3 regions of the Streptomyces sp. NBC_00670 genome follow, and region 1 is predicted to be linked to each of the others. Evidence: predicted binding sites of a transcription regulator. Region 1 holds the regulator's gene; each other region holds the start of a gene.
The links. The regulator HrcA, encoded in region 1, represses chaperone genes, less so after heat shock. The targets are predictions, from matches to a motif close to TTNGCACTCNGNNNNNCNGAGTGCNAA.

Region 1 (2,263 bases):
CGTGACCTGCGAGACCTCGCCGCGCCCGCGGCACATGTCGCAGGTCTGCGCGGAGGTGCCGGGCGCGGCGCCCTCGCCGTTGCAGGTCGTGCAGACGACCGCCGTGTCGACCTGGATGTCCTTCGTCGTGCCGAAGGCCGCCTCGTCGAGCTCGACGTCGATGCGGATCATCGCGTCCTGGCCGCGGCGGGTGCGCGAGCGCGGCCCGCGCTGCGACGCCGTGCCGAAGAACGCGTCCATGATGTCGGAGAAGTTGCCGAAGCCGCCGGCGCCGAAGCCGCCCGCACCGCCCCCGCCGCTCTGCGAGAGGGGGTCGCCGCCGAGGTCGTAGACCTGCTTCTTCTGCGGGTCCGACAACACCTCGTAGGCGGCGTTGATCTCCTTGAAGCGCTCCTGCGTCTTGGGATCGGGGTTGACGTCCGGATGCAGCTCGCGGGCGAGCCGCCGGAAGGCCTTCTTGATCTCATCCTGCGACGCGTCGCGGCGCACGCCGAGTACGGCGTAGTAGTCCGTGGCCACCTTAAGACTCCGCCAGGATCTGTCCGACGTACCGTGCCACCGCTCGTACCGCTCCCATCGTTCCCGGGTAATCCATGCGGGTCGGTCCGACCACGCCGAGTTTGGCTACTGCCTCGCCGCCCGAACCGTAGCCGACGGAGACGACGGACGTGGAGTTGAGTCCCTCGTGGGCGTTCTCGTGACCGATACGCACGGTCATGGCCGAATCCTTCGCCTCGCCCAGCAACTTGAGGAGCACGACCTGCTCCTCCAGCGCCTCCAGGACGGGCCGGATGGTGAGAGGGAAGTCATGTCCGAAGCGGGTGAGATTGGCGGTGCCGCCGATCATCAGCCGTTCCTCGGTCTCCTCGACGAGCGTCTCCAGGAGCGTGGAGAGGACCGTGGAGACCGTCGCGCGGTCCTCCGGTTCCTCGAACGCCTCCGGCAGGTCCTGGACGAGCGGCGGCACGTCCGCGAAGCGGCGCCCCGCGACCCTGCTGTTCAGCCGTGCCCGCAGATCCGCGAGCGCGGCCTCGCCGAACGGCGCCGGGCAGTCGACCATGCGCTGTTCGACCCGCCCGGTGTCCGTGATCAGCACCAGCATCACCCGCGCGGGGGCGAGCGACAGCAGCTCCACGTGCCGCACGGTCGAACGGGTCAGCGACGGGTACTGCACGACCGCCACCTGCCGGGTGAGCTGCGCGAGCAGCCGCACCGTACGGGCGACGACGTCGTCCAGGTCGACGGCGCCGTCGAGGAAGTTCTGGATCGCCCGCCGCTCGGGCGCCGTCATCGGTTTGACGCCTGCCAGCTTGTCGACGAAGAGGCGGTAGCCCTTGTCCGTGGGGATGCGCCCGGCGCTGGTGTGCGGCTGCGCGATGTAGCCCTCGTCCTCGAGGGCCGCCATGTCGTTGCGCACGGTGGCCGGGGAGACGCCCAGGGAGTGCCGTTCGGTGAGCGCCTTGGAACCGACCGGCTCCTCGGTGCCCACGTAGTCCTGGACGATGGCGCGCAGCACTTCGAGCCTGCGTTCACTGAGCATCCGCGCACACCTCCAGAAGGCCGTCTCCTCGGCGACTGCGTCTGGCACTCCATGTGCGCGAGTGCCAGCATCCCCGGTCCAGTGTACGGCCGGGGGGTACGGCCCGGGCAAGGGCGGGGCCTGCGACGTCGTGCCGCGGGGCGTTGTCGCCGTTAGCGTCCCGGTATGAGCGTGCTGTGGGAGGACTGCGAAACGGCGGCGGGCTGGGAGCGGGTGACGGCCCGGGCCGGACGGTGCCGGCTGCCGCGGTGGGACTGCACGGCCGGACTCGTCGTCGGCGAGGGCGCGGCGCTGCTGGTGGACGCGGGGTCGAGCGTGGCGGAGGGCGGACGGCTGCGCGCGGAGGCCGAGGGGCTGCTGGGCGGGGGCGCGGGCACGGGGCGCGTGCGCCGTGTGACGCATCTCGCGCTGACCCACCCGCACTTCGACCATGTCTTCGGCGCGGCGGCGTTCCCGGACGCGGAGGTGTTCGGCGCGGTCGGCGTCGACTCGGCGTACACGCCGCGCGGGCGGGAGGAGCTGCGCGCGGACGCCGTACGCAACGGGCTGGCGGAGGAGGCGGCGGCCGAGGCGGCGGAGCTGCTGGCCCCGCCCCGCCACCACGTCACCGGCGAGTGGACCCTCGACCTGGGCGGCGGGCTCACCGTGCTGCTGGCCAACGTGGGCCCCGGCCACACCGCGCACGACCTCGCGGTACTGGTCCCCGCGACGACCTCCTCCCCG
Region 2 (2,263 bases), 940 kb from region 1:
GCGGATCTGGTTGACCCGGCCGGCGACCTGGTCGGCGGAGCCGGCGCCGTCGACGATCGTGGTCTCGTCCTTGGTGATGACGACCTTGCGGGCGCGGCCCAGGAGCTCCAGACCGGCGTTCTCCAGCTTGAGGCCGACCTCCTCGGAGATGACCTCGCCGCCCGTGAGGATGGCGATGTCGCCGAGCATGGCCTTGCGGCGGTCACCGAAGCCCGGGGCCTTGACGGCGACGGACTTGAAGGTGCCGCGGATCTTGTTGACGACCAGCGTCGACAGGGCCTCGCCCTCGACGTCCTCGGCGATGATCAGCAGCGGCTTGCCCGACTGCATGACCTTCTCCAGGAGCGGGAGCAGGTCCTTGACCGCGGAGATCTTGGAGTTGGCGATGAGGATGTAGGGGTCCTCGAGCGACGCCTCCATGCGCTCCATGTCGGTCGCGAAGTACGCCGAGATGTAGCCCTTGTCGAAGCGCATGCCCTCGGTGAGCTCGAGCTCCAGACCGAAGGTCTGGGACTCCTCGACCGTGATGACGCCTTCCTTGCCGACCTTGTCCATCGCCTCGGCGATGAGCTCGCCGATCTGGGTGTCGGCGGCGGAGATGGAGGCGGTGGAGGCGATCTGCTCCTTGGTCTCGACCTCCTTGGCCTGGTCGAGCAGGGCACCGGAGACGGCCTCGACGGCCTTCTCGATACCGCGCTTGAGGGCCATCGGGTTGGCACCGGCGGCCACGTTGCGCAGGCCCTCGCGGACCAGCGCCTGGGCGAGGACGGTGGCGGTGGTCGTACCGTCGCCGGCGACGTCGTCCGTCTTCTTGGCGACTTCCTTGACCAGCTCGGCGCCGATCTTTTCGTACGGGTCCTCGAGCTCGATCTCCTTGGCGATGGAGACACCGTCGTTGGTGATCGTGGGGGCGCCCCACTTCTTCTCGAGGACGACGTTGCGGCCCTTGGGGCCGAGCGTCACCTTCACGGCGTCCGCGAGCTGGTTCATGCCGCGCTCGAGGCCGCGCCGCGCCTCCTCGTCGAACGCGATGATCTTGGCCATGTGAAGTGGTCCTCCCGGACTGGGGTGGATTGCTCCGGACCGCGCCCGCGCCCGCGACGGACGGCACCGGCGGATGGTTCCTTGCCCCACCTCGCCAGGGCCTCACCGACCCGGTCCTTCGTTGTCACTCTCACCGTGTGAGTGCTAACGCCAATGATTAGCACTCACCCCCCGAGAGTGCAAGCGCCACCCCGTCGGACCCGGACAGACCGAAGGGCCCGCGGGCACCCGACGGTGCCCACGAGCCCTTCGTTCACGTCGAACTTTCAGTCGGCGCGCGCGTCAGCCGGCAACGCGGACCATGTCCGCCTGCGGCCCCTTCTGACCCTGCGAGATCTCGAACTCGACCCGCTGGCCCTCTTCCAGAGTGCGGTAACCGTCCATCTGGATCGCGCTGTAGTGGACGAACACATCCGCACCACCGTCGACCGCGATGAAGCCGTACCCCTTCTCCGCGTTGAACCACTTGACGGTGCCCTGAGCCATGCCCAACTCCCCTATTACTGGCCCTTGCACGGACCCGCACTTCGCGGACCCGGGTCAGACCTCACCCCCCAACGGTTGGGGGCGTGCGCCGGAACGCGTCGACCGCGGCTGAATGTATCTGTCCAACTGCCGTCTGCAACAGGTCAGTCGGACGAGAAATCTGGGCACGACGGGTCGGGAATATACGGAGAATTCCCCGGAATTCAGGGCAAGTCGGGCCGCACAAAAGGAGCAATAGTCGCAAAAGGTCCGCACACTTTGGCTACTTCTTGTCGGAAGCGCGGCAGGATCCCCCTGCCCCGGTCACAGAAATCCGGGGCGCGTTCCCCAACTGTACCGTGCTCAACCATGCAGAATTGCCCCCTCCGTTTCTCTCACGGAGGGGGCAATCCGATGAACACACGGTGATCGACATTACCGAAGGTAACGTCAGCCGCTCGACCGCGGGAACCGCTCAGCCGCCGGCCACCGCCGGAATGATCGACACGCCCGCACCCTCCGGCGTCGCCGTGTCGAGCCCCTGCTCGAAGCGGACGTCGTCGTCGTTGACGTACACGTTGACGAAGCGGCGCAGCTTGCCCTGGTCGTCCAGGACCCGGGCGGCGATCCCGGTGTGGTTCTTCTCCAGGTCCGCGATGACCTCGCCGAGGGTCGCGCCCTCGGCGCCGACCTCGGCCTTGCCGCCGGTGTAGGTGCGCAGGATGGTGGGGATGCGAACGGTGACGCTCATGGG
Region 3 (2,263 bases), 2.0 Mb from region 1:
CCTGGAGCTTCTCGCGGTCCCAGTCGGAGTCCGTGGTCTCGATCTCGGCCTTGATCTGGGCGACGCGGCCCTGGACGTCGGCGCTCTCGCCGCCGCCGTCCACGATCGTGGTGTCGTCCTTGGTGACCGTCACGCGGCGGGCGGTGCCCAGCACGTCCAGGCCGACCTGGTCGAGCTTGAGGCCGACCTCCTCGGCGATGACGGTGGCACCGGTGAGCGTGGCCATGTCGCCGAGCATCGCCTTGCGGCGGTCGCCGAAGCCGGGGGCCTTCACCGCGACGGCGTTGAACGTGCCGCGGATCTTGTTGACGACCAGCGTCGACAGGGCCTCGCCCTCGACGTCCTCGGCGATGATCAGCAGCGGCTTCGAGGAGTTGGTCTGGATGATCTTCTCGAGCAGCGGCAGCATGTCCGCGATGGAGGAGATCTTGCCCTGGTTGATGAGGATGTACGGGTCCTCGAGGACGGCCTCCATGCGCTCCTGGTCCGTCACGAAGTACGGCGACAGGTAGCCCTTGTCGAAGGCCATGCCCTCGGTGAAGTCCAGCTCCAGACCGAAGGTGTTGGACTCCTCGACGGTGATGACACCGTCCTTGCCGACCTTGTCCATCGCCTCGGCGATGAGCTCGCCGACCTGCTGGTCCTGGGCGGACAGCGCGGCGACGGCGGCGATGTCGGACTTCTCCTCGATCGGCCGCGCGGTGGCGAGCAGCTCGTCGGAGACGGCCTTGACCGCGGCGTCGATGCCCTTCTTGAGGAGGGCCGGGGAGGCGCCGGCGGCGACGTTGCGCAGGCCCTCGCGGACCAGCGCCTGGGCCAGCACGGTGGCGGTGGTCGTACCGTCACCCGCGATGTCGTTGGTCTTGGTCGCCACCTCCTTCACCAGCTGGGCGCCGAGGTTCTCGTACGGGTCCTCGACCTCGACCTCACGGGCGATGGTGACACCGTCGTTGGTGATGGTGGGGGCGCCGAACTTCTTGTCGATGACGACGTTGCGGCCCTTGGGGCCGATCGTCACCTTCACCGTGTCGGCAAGCTTGTTGACGCCGCGCTCGAGGGCGCGACGGGCGTCCTCGTCGAACTTCAGGATCTTCGCCATGGGAGCGTGAGCCCTCTTTCGAAATCTGGGTGAAAAAGGCACTGCGCCCCGGACGCCCGGCTACTTATAGGTCGCGGGGGGCCAGGGGCGCAGCTCACAGCACGAATGCTGAGGTGAATTACTTACTTCTCGATGATCGCGAGCACGTCGCGCGCCGAGAGGACGAGGTACTCCTCGTTGTTGTACTTCACCTCGGTGCCGCCGTACTTGCTGTAGAGCACGACGTCGCCGACCTTGACGTCGAGCGGAAGGCGGTTGCCGTCCTCGAAGCGGCCCGGGCCCACGGCCAGGACGACGCCCTCCTGGGGCTTCTCCTTGGCGGTGTCCGGGATGACCAGGCCAGAGGCCGTGGTCTGCTCGGCGTCCAGCGGCTGGACCACGATGCGGTCCTCGAGCGGCTTGATGGCAACCTTGGAGCTGGCGGTCGTCACGATCCGACCTCCCCCTTCGGAGATCTCACGGGGTTAACTGTCTGAGGTGGCGACCAGGTCGATCCGTCGTCGCGGGTGCCGGACCTGCCCGTCGCGTTGTTGGCACTCTCCGGTGGGGAGTGCCAGAGCCGAGACTATGACTGCGATTAGCACTCGGTCAAGCGGAGTGCCAGTTCGCTGCGCGGCTGTGTCGGACGCGGGGCCACCGCAGGAGTTCCGGAGGCACCCTCCCGGGCTCCTCAGAGATAGTCCTCCAGGCGGGCCACCGCGTACCCCTCCGCCGTGACCTTGTTCAGGAAGCGGCGCATGTCGTCGACCATCGTGCCGTCCCAGTCGTCCGTGCCCCGGAAGTGGGTGAGGACGATGTCCCCGGGGTGCAGGCTCCGGTCGTCCTCGCGGTACTCCCAGTGGTCGACGTAGACCTCCTCGTCCCAGATCGGCGCGTACTTGACGCCGCAGGACTTCGCCGCGACCAGGGTGTCCCGGTTGTAGTTGCCGTACGGCGGCCGCATCATCTCCGGGCGCCTGCCGAACTCCCTGCGCATGATGTCCTGCATGGCGCAGATCTCGTGCCGCTGTTCCTCGTACGACAGCCCCGGCAGGTAGGGGTGATGGAGGGTGTGGTTGTTGACGCCCGCACCCAGGTCCCGCATCGTGCGGAAGTAGCCGTAGTCGTCCTTGACCAGGTAGTTGCTGAGGAACGCCGTGTAGGGGATCTTCAGCTCGCTCATCA

Region 2: a site for HrcA is predicted at 1,202-1,228, ahead of groL (chaperonin GroEL). Genes of this name have one in related genera too.
Region 3: a site for HrcA is predicted at 1,677-1,703, ahead of groES (co-chaperone GroES). Genes of this name have one in related genera too.

Annotation. Positions count from the first base shown of each region.
Region 1 is NZ_CP109017.1:2,413,501-2,415,763, forward strand. It holds gene dnaJ (molecular chaperone DnaJ) at 1-519, opposite strand, end outside; gene hrcA (heat-inducible transcriptional repressor HrcA) at 521-1,540, opposite strand; gene OIE12_RS10760 (MBL fold metallo-hydrolase) at 1,706-2,263, shown strand, end outside.
Region 2 is NZ_CP109017.1:3,352,875-3,355,137, forward strand. It holds gene groL (chaperonin GroEL) at 1-1,044, opposite strand, end outside; gene OIE12_RS14870 (cold-shock protein) at 1,327-1,530, opposite strand; gene OIE12_RS14875 (MoaD/ThiS family protein) at 1,985-2,260, opposite strand.
Region 3 is NZ_CP109017.1:4,400,299-4,402,561, reverse strand. It holds gene groL (chaperonin GroEL) at 1-1,099, opposite strand, end outside; gene groES (co-chaperone GroES) at 1,222-1,530, opposite strand; gene OIE12_RS19625 (polysaccharide deacetylase family protein) at 1,770-2,263, opposite strand, start outside.